2 regions of the uncultured Merdimmobilis sp. genome follow, and region 1 is predicted to be linked to the other one. Evidence: riboswitches for the same ligand, from Rfam matches in the RefSeq annotation. Region 1 holds a riboswitch; the other holds the start of a gene.

Region 1 (7,798 bases):
ACTCATCTGCTCCATTTCGGTGTCGTACCTGTTGGCAGGGCAGTGATAAATAAGAATAAAAGGAAGGTACACTTCTCCCAAGCAGGCAATCCCTACGAGGAGCGGTCCCTCCTCACAAGGAAAACTCCCCAGCGGCAGGATCTCACCGGGGAGTGCGAGGTACACCTTATTATAATAGATTATCGGGCCAGCTCTTCCATCAGGTCGTGGACGGTGGTCATCTCCTGGAGCCGCCAGGCATTTTCCCCGCAAAAAACAAGGGCGTTGTCCACATCCCCAGTCACCGCACGCACCAATGCGCCAGTGATACAATAGGGGGTGGTGGCGATGTCGCACCGGTTCATGCACTGGTAACAGTGGGAAACCTGCTCCCTCTCCTGCATCCTGGCTTGAATGAAGGGGGTGCGGATGGCACGTCCAGGCATCCCCACCGGGCTTTTGACAATCATGATGTCCTCTTGTTTAGCGTCCAAGTATGCCTGCTTGAAGGCTGGGGAGGCGTCGCACTCTTCGGTGACTACAAAACGGGTAGCCATCTGCACCCCGGCGCAGCCCAAGGCGAGATAATGGTCGATGTCCGCCCGGTCATAGACCCCTCCGGCAAACACCACCGAGATCTTCTTGTTGTACTTCTCCTCATAGCCCGCTACGATGGCAAGAATCTCCTGGATTTCCTTATCATAGTCGGTCCCGGCATACTTGTCCAAATCCTCTTGGCTGTAGCCCAGGTGGCCTCCGGCTTTTGGTCCTTCGATCACCACTAAGTCGGCAGTGGTGCCGTGGTGGCGGTCCCACATTTTCAGCAGCACCTTGGCGGATTTGGGCGGCGAGACGATAGGGGCGATTTTAATGCCCGAGCCCTTTACCAGCTCCGGCAGATTGGTGGGCAGCCCCGCTCCAGAGATAATCAGGTCGGCGCCGCTGTCGATGCAGCACTTTACATACTGTTCATAATTTTTCATGGCGCACATGATGTTGACCCCGATGATCCCTCCGCCGGAAATCTCTTTGGCCCTGTGGATCTCCCGGCTCAGCGCCCGGAGGTTCGCTTCATGTGGATGGTCGGCAAAATCTGGCTCCCGGTACCCGGGCTGGGCAGCAGAGAGGACGCCGATCCCCCCTTCCCGGGCCACGGCACCCGCCAATGAGGAAAGGCTTACACCAATTCCCATTCCTCCTTGGATGATTGGCACACGGGCAGTCAATTCCTGTATCTTTAAAGGCGGTAATCTCATAACAAACCTCCATATAAAAAACATAGTATAATATAGTTTTAATTACTATATTATACTAGTATAATCATACTATTATAATATGTCAATCATTTTTGTAGAGACAATAAGAAAAGCCGGGGTTTCCCCCGGCTTTTCTTGCGCCAGCTGCGGCAGCCAGTGCCTATTCTTCGCATTCATATACCACAGCGTATGTATGAGCCTCTTGCACCTCCACAATCTTCTCCACCCCATCATCCACGAACCGCAGAGGATCACCCTCGGTGGAGAAGCGCACACAACTGCCACAGGAAGAGCTCAGCTTGCGCGGGACAGGCATCACATCATGCTCTATCCCCGCCTCCCGCAGCTCCCTGGAGAACTTCACTGCGTTGTAATGGTTGAAAAAAGTTGCAATATACATCATATGCGGCTGCCTATTTGGTCAAAGAGAGGCGGTAAACATCCTCTTCCTGGCTCACCGACACCGTATAGCCTGCATTTTTGGCAAACCGGGTCACATTTTCTTTGGCGGTGACATTGTCTACCAGCACCTCATAATGATCCCCTTTGCTGGCCAGTGCTTTTTTTGTCAGAAGAACCGGCTCCGGGCAGGAGCGTCCGCACGCATCCACAATAACAGCCATTGTTTTCTATCCCCTTTCTGCTGCGTTCTGCTTATTGGAAGCAGACGCTGTTTCCACTTTGGTATTGAGCACAGCGATGGCAGCGATGACTGCCATGGCGATGACAACCGCAACCTTGCCGTTTGCAGTGGGACCTGCTCCAGACGAAGCCAAACCGAAGTTGTGGCAGAAGGCTGCTCCCACAATCATGCCCAAAACCGCAACGACAGAGTCTGAGTTTCCCTCACCTGCCAGGATAAGCTGACGCAGAGGACAGCCGCCCAAAAGAACAGAACCCCAACCGACAACAGCCATACCAAGGAAATTCCACAGGCCATCGGTATGGGCAACTGCCTGTCCGGCAAAGCCCAGATGGAAGTTGCCAAGGGCGATGTTGCACACCGCAGTTGCCGCGATGATAGCCACAAAGCCGGACAGCAGCGTCCAATCCCGGAAAAGCATCATATCCCGGATGCCGCCAACCATGCAAAGACGGGTGCGCTGGGCGATAGCACCTACCACAAGGCCGGCTCCCAGAGCAGCCCAGAGGGGGGCACGCATTGAGCCAGGACCCTCTGTACTGAAGAAGATAAAGGAAGGAGCAGCCACCAAAAGCAACAGCAGACCTACATTCACCGCAGGGAATACATAACCCTCTCCCCGGCTTAGGGAGTAGGTGCGCTTCAGGCTGAAGCCGCGGTTGAGGAACAGCACTCCAACGGCGATACCTGCAATAAACCCAACAAGCCCGACCACTGCATTTAGGTCGCCACCACCGATGCGAAGCACCATGCGAAGGGGGCAACCCAAAAACATCAGTGCGCCAACCATGACAAAAAAGCCCAAAACAAAACGGGTTGCCGGAGCAGAACCGCCTTTGGCCTTAAATTCCTTGTTGGCCAAGGCCATGCCAAACGCCCCCAGAACCAAGCCCATAATCTCCGGGCGCAGATACTGCACCACAGCGGCACGGTGCAGTCCAACACCGCCGGCAATATCCCTCAAAAAGCAAGCGATGCAGAAACCCATGTTTGCCGGATTCCCCAGCTTGACAAGGGCAACCGAGACCAAGCCGATCAACAGACCGGCCCCTATCAGTTTTTTCTTTTCCATCTCTCTACCAACCACCTTTCTATGATACAGAGCCTCTTTCCCCAGCGGGCTATGAGAGCCGCAAAGCTGGCCTACTGGCGTATCGACCCTGTATATAGTATAGTTTGTTTTTTAACAATCGTAAAATAGTAATTTGCAATAGAGACAAGAAAGCTATTTTATTTTCCAATAGCAGTGGCGAATATAGGGTAAATAGAGTAAAATAATAAAAAAGGATTTATTATAGGAGGACGTTATGGAGCGAATTTATCTGGACAACGCGAGCACCTCTTACCCCAAAGCCCCTGGGGTAGTGGAAAACATGCGTCTTTTTATGGAGGAAATCGGCTGCAATGTGGGCCGCGGCGGATATGCCGGCGCCTACAGCGCAGGGGAGGTCGTCTATGACACCCGGGAACGGCTGTGCCGTCTCTTCCATGCCCCCAAACCTCAAAATGTGATTTTTACCTCCAACATCACCGCTTCTCTCAACTTTATTATAAAAGGTATGCTGCGCCCCGGCGACCATGTATTGGTCAGCTCGATGGAGCACAACGCCATGATGCGCCCCTTGGTACAAATGGAAAAACTGGGCGTCTCTTTTGACCGCATCCCCTGCAATAGCCAGGGAATGCTGCTTCTGGATCAGGTGGAAGGGCTCATCCGCCCCAACACCAAGGCCATTCTGATGCTGCACGCCTCTAATGTATGCGGCACAGTGATGCCTATCCGGGAAGTGGGTGCCATTTGCCATAAGCATGGAATTCGCTTTGTGGTGGATGCCGCCCAGACCGCAGGGGTTTTCCCCATTGACATTGTTGATATGCACATCGACGTCCTGACCTTTACCGGGCACAAAAGCCTGCTCGGGCCCCAGGGCATCGGTGGGTTTATCATAGAAGATTCCCTGGCTGCGGAACTTGACCCTCTGATCTCCGGCGGCACGGGCAGCCGCTCTGATTCGGAGGAGGTTCCCGATTTCCTGCCTGACCGCTTTGAAGCCGGCACCATGAACCTGCCGGGAATCTTCGGCTTAAACGCGTCGCTTCAATATCTGGAAAAGGAGGGGATTGGCAACATCTTACAGCACGAACAAACTTTGTCCAAGCGCTTTAGCGAGGGCCTAGCCGCCTTCGACTGCGCCCGGATCGCCGGCACTGAGGACCCGATGAAACGCGCCCCCGTCGTCTCGGTGGATTTCACCGGCCGCGACAACGCGGAAATCGCGTTTTTGTTGGACAGCCAGTACGGGATTATGACCCGGTGCGGCCTGCACTGCGCTCCATCGGCCCATAAGACCTTGGGAACTTTCCCTCAGGGCACTGTTCGATTCTCAATCGGCCCATTCAACACCCCCAAGGAAATTGACTTTGCTGTTGACGCTATCAAAGCCATTCTATCCACCTACTAGGGAATGTTCTATAAAAGATTGACAATTTTTTTGCAATAATTTTTGCCATTTTCCCTGGAAAAAATACTTGTATTATAGAAAAAAGTAGTGTATCATTATGGTGTGATAGAAAAACATTATATAGTCATTTTTACAGATTGATATTTGGATGACGATTGCGGGAGAGTCTGGCAACAGCGCCGAAGGAATAAGTAAGCGGATTTGCAGTCCCTTATGAAGATCTCAGGTCCCAACACCGCAATCCGACAAACCTCTGGAGAGCGTAAGCACCGACGGAGCAATCCCCCTCAAGGGAGAATCTCTCAGGTTAGATACAGAGCGGGATGCACCATTTTATTTTTATTTCTATAAAAGGGTGCGTTTTGCTCTGTTTTTGTATGGAATGACAATCACGCTCCGGGAGGTTCTTCATGAAGCCAACGTTTAAGATCGTAACCAACAATCCCCTGGTTGTCCGCGAACTTACAGGGCAATATACCGTTGAGTTCGTCGACGGCACCTATCACGATGTGTTGGTTGCCCTCCGCGACCAGATTCATAAGGGACACAGGCTTTACTCCCATCCCCTTTCGGGCAGCGTCAAGCCCAATGAAACCCCTTATAAATCGGTCCTGATCTCCATCAAACCCCAGTCTTTGGACATGGATTCGGTGGAGATGATCGAAAACAGCATTGTGACTTGCGATAAATTCCCGGTAAAATTCCCCCATATGCCCGATTCTATGCGGGAAGATTTCCAGGTGATCGACGCCACGCTGCTAAAAGGAGCCTTATCGCAGATCCTATTTGAATAGGGTTTGTTGATAAATACGCAAAGCCAAAATTTTAAGGAGGTGTTAAATTTGAGAAAATTGGAAGTCGGATACATCGATATCCATGATATTCAGTTCTCAAATGAATCCAAAGTCGAGAACGGCGTTCTGTTCGTAGACAAAGAGGCCATTAAGAAGATCGTCCTGGAGGACGAAAACATCAAATCCTGCGAAGTTGAGATCGCTCGCCCCGGCGAGAGCGTTCGCATTACCCCTGTTAAGGACGTAATCGAGCCCCGCTGCAAGGTCGAGGGTCAAGGCGGGATTTTCCCCGGCGTGATCTCCAAAGTCACCACTGTCGGCACCGGCAGAACCCACGCTCTGAGAGGTTCCGCTGTTGTCACCACCGGTAAGATCGTTGGTTTCCAGGAAGGCATCATCGATATGACCGGCGAAGGCGCCAAATACACTCCTTTCTCCAAAACCGTCAACCTGGTTCTTGTCATGAACCCCATCGACGGCCTGAAACAGCACGAGCATGAGTACGCCAACCGTATGGCTGGTCTGCGTGTCGCTGCTTACCTGGGTGAGCTGGGTAAATCTGTTGAGCCCAACGAGGTTGTCTCCTACGAGACTTACGGCGTGAAAGAGGGCATGGAGAAATACCCCAACCTGCCCCGCGTTGGCTACGTCCAGATGCTGCAGAGCCAGGGCCTGATGCACGACACCTATGTGTACGGCGTCGATGCCAAGAAGATCGTCCCCACCATCATCAACCCCACCGAGGTTATGGACGGCGCGATCCTGTCTGGTAACTGCGTATCCTCCTGCGACAAGAACCCCACTTATATCCACATGAACAACCCCGTTGTCCATGACCTGTTCGCTCAGCATGGCAAGACCATCAACTTTGTGGGCATGATCATCACCAACGAGAACGTTTACCTGGCTGATAAAGAGCGCTCCTCCAACTGGACCGCAGAGCTCTGCGAGTACCTGGATCTGGATGGCGCAATCGTTTCCCAGGAAGGCTTCGGCAACCCCGATACCGACCTGATCATGAACTGCAAGAAGATTTCCGCCAAAGGCATCAAGACCGTAATCATCACCGATGAGTACGCTGGCCGCGACGGTACTTCCCAGTCCCTGGCTGACGCTGACCCCAGCGCTGACGCTGTTGTCACCGGCGGTAACGCCAACGAGCTGATCACCCTGCCCAAGCTGGACAAAGTGATTGGCGACCTGAGCCCCGTCGATAAGATTGCCGGCGGTTTCGAGAACAACGTTCTGGAAGACGGCACCATTTTGGTTGAGCTGCAGGCTATCACCGGCGCTACCAGCGAAGTTGGTTTCAACTGCCTGAGCGCAAGATAGTAGAAAGGAGGAAGTACAACTAATGGCTAAAATTAGAGTAGTACACTACATCAACCAGTTCTTCGCCAACATCGGCGGTGAGGAAAAGGCTGATATCAAACCTGAGCTGAGAGAGGGCGTTGTAGGCCCTGGCGTAGCTTTCAATCAGGCTTTCGGCGATGAGGCTGAGATCGTTGCCACTGTTATCTGCGGTGACTCCTACTTCAACGAGAACCTGGAAGAAGCCAAAAAGACCGTTATCGACATGGTTAAATCCCAGAACGCTGACATGTTCCTGGCTGGTCCTGCTTTCAACGCTGGCCGTTATGGCGTCGCTTGCGGCACCATCGCTGACGCTGTCAAAAAAGAGCTGGGCATCCCTGTCCTGACCGGTATGTACGTTGAGAACCCCGGCGCAGACATGTTCAAAAACTCCGTTTACATCGTCGCCACCAAAAACAGCGCTGCTGGCATGAGAGATGCTGTCAAGAAGATGGCTCCCCTCGCCCTGAAGCTGGCTAAAGGTGAGAAGATCGGTGCTTCCGCTGAGGAAGGTTATATGCCCAACGGCGTCCGGAAGAACTTCTTCGACACCAAGAGAGGTTCCGCCCGCGCTATCGACATGCTGCTGAAGAAACTGGCTGGCAAAGAGTTCGTCACCGAGTTCCCCATGCCTGACTTCGACCGTGTTGCTCCCAACCCCGCTGTCAAGGACATCGCCCATGCTACCATCGCTCTGGTAACCTCTGGCGGTATCGTCCCCAAAGGCAACCCCGATCACATCGAGTCCTCCTCTGCTTCCAAATACGGCAAGTATGACATTGAGGGCGTTATGGATCTGACTGCCGACACTTACGAGACCGCTCACGGCGGCTACGACCCTGTCTACGCCAACGAGGATGCTGACCGCGTCCTGCCTGTTGACATTCTCAGAGAGTATGAGAAAGAGGGCAAGATCGGCAAGCTGCACAGATACTTCTACACCACCGTTGGTAACGGTACCGCTGTTAAGAGCGCCAAGGGCTTCGCAGATGAGTTCTCCAAAGAGCTGAAGGATGCCAATGTTGACGCGGTTATCCTCACATCGACCTGAGGCACCTGTACTCGTTGCGGTGCAACGATGGTTAAAGAGATTGAGCGCGCTGGTATCCCGGTCGTTCATATCTGCACAGTTACCCCCATCTCCATGACTGTTGGCGCTAACAGAATTGTTCCCGCCATTGCTATCCCCCATCCTCTGGGCAACCCTGCTCTGACTCTTGAGGAGGAGAAAGCTATCCGCAGAAGAATTCTTGACACTGCACTGAAAGCCCTTTCCACCGAGGTTACTGAGCAGACTATTTTTGAAAACTA
Region 2 (7,798 bases), on a different contig from region 1:
TGCGGACATACACCTGGGCGCCTGCCTGGCGGGCCACCTCGGCGGTGTTGTCGGTGCAATTGTCGGCCACCACATAAATGTCCACCAGCTCGGCGGGGTATTTCTGTTTCTTGATGCTGTTGATCAGCTGGCCGATGACCGCGCTTTCATTGCGGGCCGCAATAACTACCGCGAACTTGTGCAGGTCCTTGGGGGTCAGGTCCGGGGTTTTGCGGACCAGGGCCACCAGGGCGTAAAAGATCTGGTATGCATAAGAAAAGGTAAATAACAAAAAGATGGCGAGGTTAAACGTTTGAATAAAGGATAACAAGATTTTTCCCTCCAAAGCGGTTTTGCCGTCAATTCTAGGCAAAACATTGTTTTTCCATACTTGTGCCATTATAGCATCATTTTCTGAAAAAACAATTGACATTTACTATTTAATACAATTTTGTAAATTTTTTTGTGTGTAATTTACAAAATAGTTGGAAGAGCCTCCACAAAGCACACATAGAATTACCTGCATTTTACAGAGAACTGTTCCTAATACTTAAAAGCCGTCTATGTTGTCCTCACTTTCCCCCACTTAAGCCCTGTGGACTGACCTAGATTTTTCCCCGGAATGTGGTATACTTATCTTCACATACGTTTGATGGAACGCGCGGGTCCGGGGCCTCTTTCCCCGCCGCGCCATCCCAAAAAGGAGGGCATTTTATGGACGACCGGCAGGCGCTTCGGCTCCATTCCCTGGGAGAGAAAACCCCACAGCTGGTGTTTCGAAATGGTTTGGTTTTCAATGTGTTCACCGGGGAACTCCTCCCCGGTGACATCGCCGTGCAGAATGGGGTCATCGTCGGGGTGGGGTCTTACCGCGGGGAGCGGGAGGTGGATCTGGGTGAACGGGTAGTGATCCCCGGCTTGATCGACGCCCACATGCACCTGGAATCCACCATGGTATCCCCTCGGCTGTTCGCCGAAAAAATCCTTCCCTGGGGCACCACCACCCTCATTGCCGACCCCCATGAAATCGCCAATGTGCTGGGGGCCAAGGGGATCTCCTATCTCTTGGAGGAGACGAAGGGCCTCCCACTCAACGTCTACCTCATGCTGCCCTCCTGCGTGCCCGCCACCCGGTTTGAACACAACGGCGCGCCCCTTTCTGCCCAGGAGATGGCCCAGTTCCTCCACCATCCCCGGGTGCTGGGCCTGGGAGAGGTAATGGACTGCCCCGCAGTCCTCGCCGGAGATCCGGACAAGCTGGAGAAGCTCCGCCTCTTCGCTGGAAAGCCCATCGACGGCCACGCCCCTGGCCTCACCGGCAAGGAACTGGCCGCTTACCGCCTCTTGGGGGTTTCTAGCGATCACGAATGCACTACCTTCCAGGAGGCGCTGGAAAAACTTCGCTGCGGCATGACCATCCAGGTGCGGGAAGGCTCTGCCGCCCGGAACCTGGATGCCATCCTCACCGGTGCTGTAAAAATGGGCCTGCCCCTGGACCGGTTTGTCTTCTGTACCGACGACAAGCACCTGGACGACATCGCCCGGGAGGGCCATATCCGCTGGAATGTGCTGCGGGCCATTCAGCTGGGGGTCCCGCCTGGGGAGGCAGTAAAGATGGCCACCCTCTACCCTGCCCACCTCTATGGCCTTTCAGATTTGGGGGCCATTGCCCCTGGATTCCGGGCCGATCTGGTGGTGCTGGACAGTCTGGAAGAGATGGCCGTCCACAGCGTGTATAAAGATGGGGTTCTGGTCTCCCGAAAGGGCAGCTCCCCCACCCTGCCGCCCAACCCCCGGCCCATCGACCCTGCCTGCTTGGACACCGTCCACCTGGGGCGCCTCACTCCAGAAAGCTTAGCCCTCCCCGTCCAGGGGGAGATCCCGGTGATCACCCTTCTGCCGGGGAGCATCGTCACCAAGAAAGAAATCTCTGCCGTGCCCACTGCGGGCGGCTGTTTCCAGCCCCAAGGGGAGTTTTATAAAATCGCAGTGGCCGAGCGCCACCACGCCACCGGCAATATCGGGGTGGGGGTTGTCAAAGGCTTTGGCGTCAAAAACGGGGCCATCGCCTCCACCATCGCCCACGACGCCCACAACATGATTGTAGTGGGGGACAACGACCGGGACATGCTCCTGGCCATGGAGGAACTGGCCCGCTGCCACGGCGGGTACACCGTGGTGGAAAACGGCCGGGTGGCCGGCACCCTGCCCTTGCCCATCGCCGGTCTGTTCACCGACGACCGCACTGCCGATATCCAGGGCAAACTGGGGGAGCTGATCGCAAAGGTCCGCGCCATGGGGGTGAGGCCGGAGGTGGAGCCCTTCATCACCCTCTCCTTTGTGTCGCTGACCTGCATCCCGGAAATCCGCATCACCGACCTGGGGGTCTTTGACTTCGCCACCCAGTCCTTCCTTTTGCCGTAAACCCATCCCCGTCCCCCTTCAAAAATAGAAAAACCAAAAGACGAGGCAAAGGCCGGCGGTTTCCCGCCGGCCTTTGCCTCGTCAAACAAAAATCCAAAATTTCAGGAGAAACAAAAAGAAAGTGAAGTTAAATATCCTGCTGGGCGATCAGGCTCTGGATGTCACTGACCATGGAGAGTTCCCTTTCGCTGCCCGAGCAGGCGGATTTGAGCCGTTCCATGGCCCGGATCATCGACGGGGAGGTAAAGCAGCTGCCCACCAGCACCTGGGGGATCTTCTGGATCACGTCCACCTCGGTGGAGTCGGAATAGACAGCAGCTTCTTTAATCCAGCCCTGTTCCATCTCCAGCTGGATTTGCAGGCTGCCCCAGGGCAGCCGCTCGGCCAGTTCGTAAGTGTAGGGGATGAACCCGCCCATAGTCCATTCCTGGGAGGCGTTTTTCTCCTCCAAGGCGCGGATGCGGTCCTCGTCGATCTCCGCTGCGTTCAAACGGCGGGCGATCTGGCCAAATTCATGGCCCATGGAGTCGATGATCTGTTCCCGCAGGGCCTCCACCGTCAAGGAGGAAAGGCACTCCTGGAGGTTGACCACCTTGGAGCGGATGGAATCCGCCCCTTTGGATTTGACCCGGGAGGAGGCGGGATTGATGTATTTGCACACCCGGGTCAGGTTGGAATTGACCATAATACTGCCCCGGTAACAGGAGTGTCCGTCTTTTGTATAGGTGACGCTGTTGCAGAATTTGCGGCCGTCGGCCATGAGGATGCCGCTCTCCGACCGGCCGGCGTCGATGCCAAGGCCGCGGACCGCCCGCAGGATCACCCCGCTCAACCGTTTGTCGTCCATCTCCTCCTGCAAGGTGAGGAAGGAGAAGTTGAGGTTGCCCAGGTCGTGGAAACAAGCGCCTCCCCCAGCCAGCCGCCGGGAGATGCGGGCGCCGTTTTTCTGTATTTCGTTGAGGCGCAGCTCCTTGCGGGCATTCTGGTTGCGGCCGATCTCCACCGTGTTGCGGTCCTGCCACAAGTACAGGATGCAGGTGTTTTTGCCCACCTGGGTCATCAGGTATTCTTCCATCGCCAGATTCCGGTAAGGGCTGGTGCTGTCGGCGATCAGGTATTTGATGGTGGTAATCATGGCTCTTCCTCCAGTCCGGGGCTTGGCAGCCCCTGTGTTTCAAAGGCCCCCACACGCAAAAAGGCGCGCGGGGAGGTTCCCAGCACGCCTCTGTCCTTGACCTGAAAGATTCTCCACAAACGGGATTGCTTCTTCGGCGCCTTGCGGCTTTCCAGAGTTTCGTCATGATCCGGTCCTTTTGCCTGAGAGTTTCTTGCGATTTCCCCTTCGGCGCCCTGTGGGTCTCTCCCGGATCATTCATCCGATTCTATCTGTATGGCCTGTGCATCCACTTTATTGCAACAAAAAAGAGGCGCACAGAAATTGTACGCCTCTGTTCCTAAACCTGAAAGATTCTCCCCTAGGGGGATTGCTTCTTCGGCGCCTAACGGCTTTCCAGAGTTTCGTCATGATCCGGTCCTTTTGCCTGAGAGTTTCTTGCGATTTCCCCTTCGGCGCCCTTATGGGTCTCTCCCGGATCATTCATCCGAATCATTATGGTGTTTCTTCTTAGTCCACTATACCCCATCTTTTGCAGAATGTCAACAAAAAATTGCGGCCCATAGGGGGAAAAAACAGAGGAAATTTTGTGAAATTCCCCGTATTTCCCAAAATATGGGCCGCACCGCTTCCTTATCTCCGTGCAAAGGGGGAGAAAACAACCCCCTCACCCCAAAACTGGCGCCGTTCTAGGGGATTTTCGCTTACCGCATCCGGTAGCCGTGGTCCAGGGGGCCGCTCCCCTTGCCCAAATTGAGCCCTGCCAGCAGCGCGCCGGTGAGGTACTTCTTCGCCCGGAACACCGCCTCCTCCAAAATCAGCCCCTTGGCCAGGTTGCAGGCAATGGCCGAGGAGAGGGTGCAGCCGGTTCCATGGGTGTTGGGGTTGTCCACTTTGCGGCCGGGGAACCAAATGGGGCAGTCCTCATAATAGAGGAGGTCGTCGGCCCGGTATTCCTGGTGGCCTCCCTTGATGAGGATGGCCCCCCGGCAGAAGAGGGCGATCTGTTCCGCCGCCCGCTCCATATCCCCATTGGATTGAATCGGTATCCCGGAAAGGCATTCCGCCTCGGGGATGTTGGGGGTGATCACATCCGCCAGGGGCAGAAGGCGGGTCTTGAGGGCCTCCACCGCATCCTCATTGAGGAGGCGCCCCCCGCTGGTGGAGACCATCACCGGGTCCACCACGATGTTCTTTGCCTCATATTCCTCCAGCTTGTCGGCGATGGCGGCGATGATCTGGGCGTTTGCCACCATGCCGACCTTCACCGCGTCCGGGCGGATATCTTGGAACACGCAGTCGATCTGCTGGGCCACAAAGTCTTTGTCCGCCTCCAGCACCCCATACACCCCGGTGGTGTTCTGGGCTGTCAGGGCGGTGATAGCTGTCATGGCGTACATGCCGTGGGCGGCGATGGTTTTGATGTCGGCCTGGATGCCTGCGCCGCCGCTGCAATCCGACCCTGCGATGGAAAGCACTTTATACATACTGCTACAACCTCTTTTCTATTCTGGGGGGAGCTGTTCTCCCCCATGCTGCAAATCCAGAAGCTCCTCCAGGCTTTGGAGGAAACGGTCGCTGTATTCTTCTGCCTCCGCCCGGCGGGGGGCGCCCCAAGGGTCGGCGACGCCGACGGTGCGGCAGCCGGCCTCTTTTGCGGTTTTCAAGGCGTGGGGAGCGTCTTCAAACACCGCCGTCTCCCCGGGGAGGCAGCCCAACAGCTCCACTGCCCGGCGGTAGAAGGCCGGGTCGGTTTTGGGGAAGCCCAATGTCTCACAGGTGTACACCCCTCGGAAGAAGTCCAAAATCCCCAGCCTTTCCAGCAAGCGCCGGGCCAGGCCCTCATCCAATGCGGTGCCCACAGCCATGGGATATCCCGCCGCCTTGCACCGCCGCAGCAGTTCTGATGCACCGGGCTTGAGATCCACCCGAGTGAGGTAGGTGTCCTCTGCCATCTGGGTCACGGCGGCGATGACCTCCCCCACCGTCATGGAGAGACCGTATTCCCGGATCATATATTCGGCGGACTGGGTGAAGCTCATCTCCTCAAACTTCCCCACCAGCCCCTCTTCCGGGGTCTTGCCCTGGGCGATGAGAAAATCCCGGCCGATGTTCTTCCACACCCAGTTGGAATCCACCAAGGTGCCGTCCAGATCGAAGAGCAGCCCCTGAATCATCGGGCCACCATCTGGTCGGAAAGGGCCCGAAGCTCTTCTGCGGCGGCCCGGGGATCGTCCTGGGCAAAGATGGCCGAGACCACCGCCACGCCGTCCACCCCGCATCCGGAGAGCTCCAGCAGGTTTCCGGCGTTTATGCCGCCGATGGCCACCACCGGGATGTCAACCGCCTCGGCCACCGCCTGTAGCTCCTCCCGGCTCAAAGCCCGGGTGTCCTTTTTGGTGGTGGTGGCAAAGGCCGCCCCGGTGCCGATGTAGTCCGCCCCGTCAGCCTGGGCTTTTTTCGCCTGTTCCGGGGTCTTGCAGGAGACGCCTATAATCTTATCCGGGCCCAGCAGCTGCCGGGCTTTCGCCGCGGCCATGTCCTCCTGGCCCACATGGACACCGTCGGCGTTTACCGCAAGGGCAACCTCCACATTGTCGTTGATGACAAAGGGCACATGGTACCGGCTGGTGACCTGCTTCACCTCTTTGGCCAGGGCGATAAACGCCTCCTGGTCCAATTCTTTTTCCCGCAGCTGGACAAAGGTCGCCCCGCCCAGAATGGCCTCCTCCACCATTTGGACAAGGGAGCGGCCGCGCAGCCAGCTGCTATCGGTCACGGCGTACAGCCGCATAGCGTATTTGGTGGTATTCAATGTTGGTTCCTCCCATCCACTGTTGATCATCGAGCAAACTCATGGCGTCCATGAGGTAGGTGCGGAAGCTCCCGGTGCCTTCCCCCTCCCGGAGGCGGGCAGCGGCAATCTCTCCACACAGCCCCATGGATGAAACTGCACCGGCCGCCGCCATGGCAGGCTTGTCCGGGCAGGCTGCCAAAAATGCCCCGCACACCGCCGAAAGCATGCAGCCAGAACCGGTGATGCGGGAGAGCATGGGGTGCCCACCCCGGATCACATAGGCCCCTTCCCCGTCGGCCACCAGGTCGATGACCCCGGTGATGGCCACTGCCGCCCCGGTCTGGGCCCAGAGCTGCTGGGCCAGGGCAATCCCCTCCGGGATGGTCTCCTCGGTGACGGCGTCCAGTGCCCCGGCATCCACCCCTTTGCCCTGGGAGCGGATGTTCAAAAGGGCCTTGACCTCCGAGATATTCCCCCGGATGAGGGAGAACTGCACCTCCCGAAAAAGCTGTTCCGCTGCCCCCCGGCGGAAGGGGGAAGCCCCCACCCCCACCGGGTCCAGCACCACCGGATGGCCCAGTTGATTGGCCTGTTTCCCGGCGGCAGCCATAGCTGGTAGAGTCCCGGCGTGGGGGGTGCCCAGGTTGAGGACCAAGGCATCGCACCCGGCGGTGATGGCCGCGGCCTCGGCCAGGTCATCGGCCATGATGGGGGAACCCCCGCAAGCCAGCAGCATGTTGGCGCAATCCCCCGCGGTGACATAGTTGGTGATGCAGTGCACCAGGGGATTTTTCCCCCGCACCCTGTGAATCAGTGCTTCCATTGGTCTCTCCCCCCTATTGCGCGGCATAGGACATGTCCCAAAACCGCATCTCATGCTGGCTGGACACCCGGAAGATGCCGGCCAGTTCCTCTTTGCGCTCCCGGGAGTACCCGTCGCATAGCTGGTCGGCAAAGGCGGCCCAGCGGCTGCATTTTTCCGCGTACCGTTCCGAGGCGTAATCTGCCAGCCAATCCCCATATGGGCTCTGTGTGAGGACGTCCGGGCTGCGCTTCACCACCTCCTTTGCGATGTAAAGGTAGCTGAGCATGCAGGGCAGCACCGCCATCAGCGCCTCGGCCAGGCCCCGGCTCGCCATCTCCAGCATAAAGTCGGTGTAGGCTTTGTTCTCCGGCAGGGGCGCTATCTCGTCCACACGGTCGGGGTCGATGCCGTAGCGCCGCAGGTATTTGACCCGGGTGAACGACTCGTCGTTGATCACCACCGAGAGCACGTCGTAAAACAGCTGCATCTCCCGCAGGGTTTCGGCGCGGTACATGGCCAGGGCGAACACCCGGGCGTATTCCTTTAAATAGATACTGTCCTGAACCATATAGGTCTCAAACTGCTTGGGGGTCAGCGTCCCCTCCTCCGCCCCCTTGACAAAGGGGTGGACAAGGTAGCCCTCCCACAGGTCTCTACTGCCCGCTATGGCTTGTTCCAT

What was found. A riboswitch is a leader RNA that binds a small molecule or an ion and turns the genes downstream of it on or off. The one in region 1 is predicted to bind glycine.
Region 2: another riboswitch for glycine. It lies ahead of RDQ42_RS08450 (lipoate--protein ligase); the one in region 1 lies ahead of RDQ42_RS08815 (GrdX family protein).

What each region holds. Positions count from the first base shown of each region.
Region 1 is NZ_CABRJC010000020.1:7,429-15,226, forward strand. It holds gene RDQ42_RS08790 (nitronate monooxygenase) at 180-1,235, opposite strand; gene RDQ42_RS08795 (DUF3343 domain-containing protein) at 1,396-1,638, opposite strand; gene RDQ42_RS08800 (sulfurtransferase TusA family protein) at 1,649-1,858, opposite strand; gene yedE (YedE family putative selenium transporter) at 1,865-2,950, opposite strand; gene RDQ42_RS08810 (aminotransferase class V-fold PLP-dependent enzyme) at 3,186-4,340, shown strand; glycine riboswitch at 4,489-4,588, shown strand; gene RDQ42_RS08815 (GrdX family protein) at 4,751-5,134, shown strand; gene RDQ42_RS08820 (glycine/sarcosine/betaine reductase component B subunit) at 5,183-6,466, shown strand; gene grdB (glycine reductase complex selenoprotein B) at 6,489-7,798, shown strand, end outside.
Region 2 is NZ_CABRJC010000018.1:1,593-9,390, reverse strand. It holds gene RDQ42_RS08460 (glycosyltransferase family 2 protein) at 1-310, opposite strand, end outside; gene ade (adenine deaminase) at 694-2,403, shown strand; gene RDQ42_RS08450 (lipoate--protein ligase) at 2,531-3,538, opposite strand; glycine riboswitch at 3,699-3,779, opposite strand; glycine riboswitch at 3,923-4,004, opposite strand; gene thiD (bifunctional hydroxymethylpyrimidine kinase/phosphomethylpyrimidine kinase) at 4,222-5,004, opposite strand; gene RDQ42_RS08440 (HAD family phosphatase) at 5,023-5,694, opposite strand; gene thiE (thiamine phosphate synthase) at 5,691-6,332, opposite strand; gene thiM (hydroxyethylthiazole kinase) at 6,286-7,137, opposite strand; gene tenA (thiaminase II) at 7,151-7,798, opposite strand, start outside.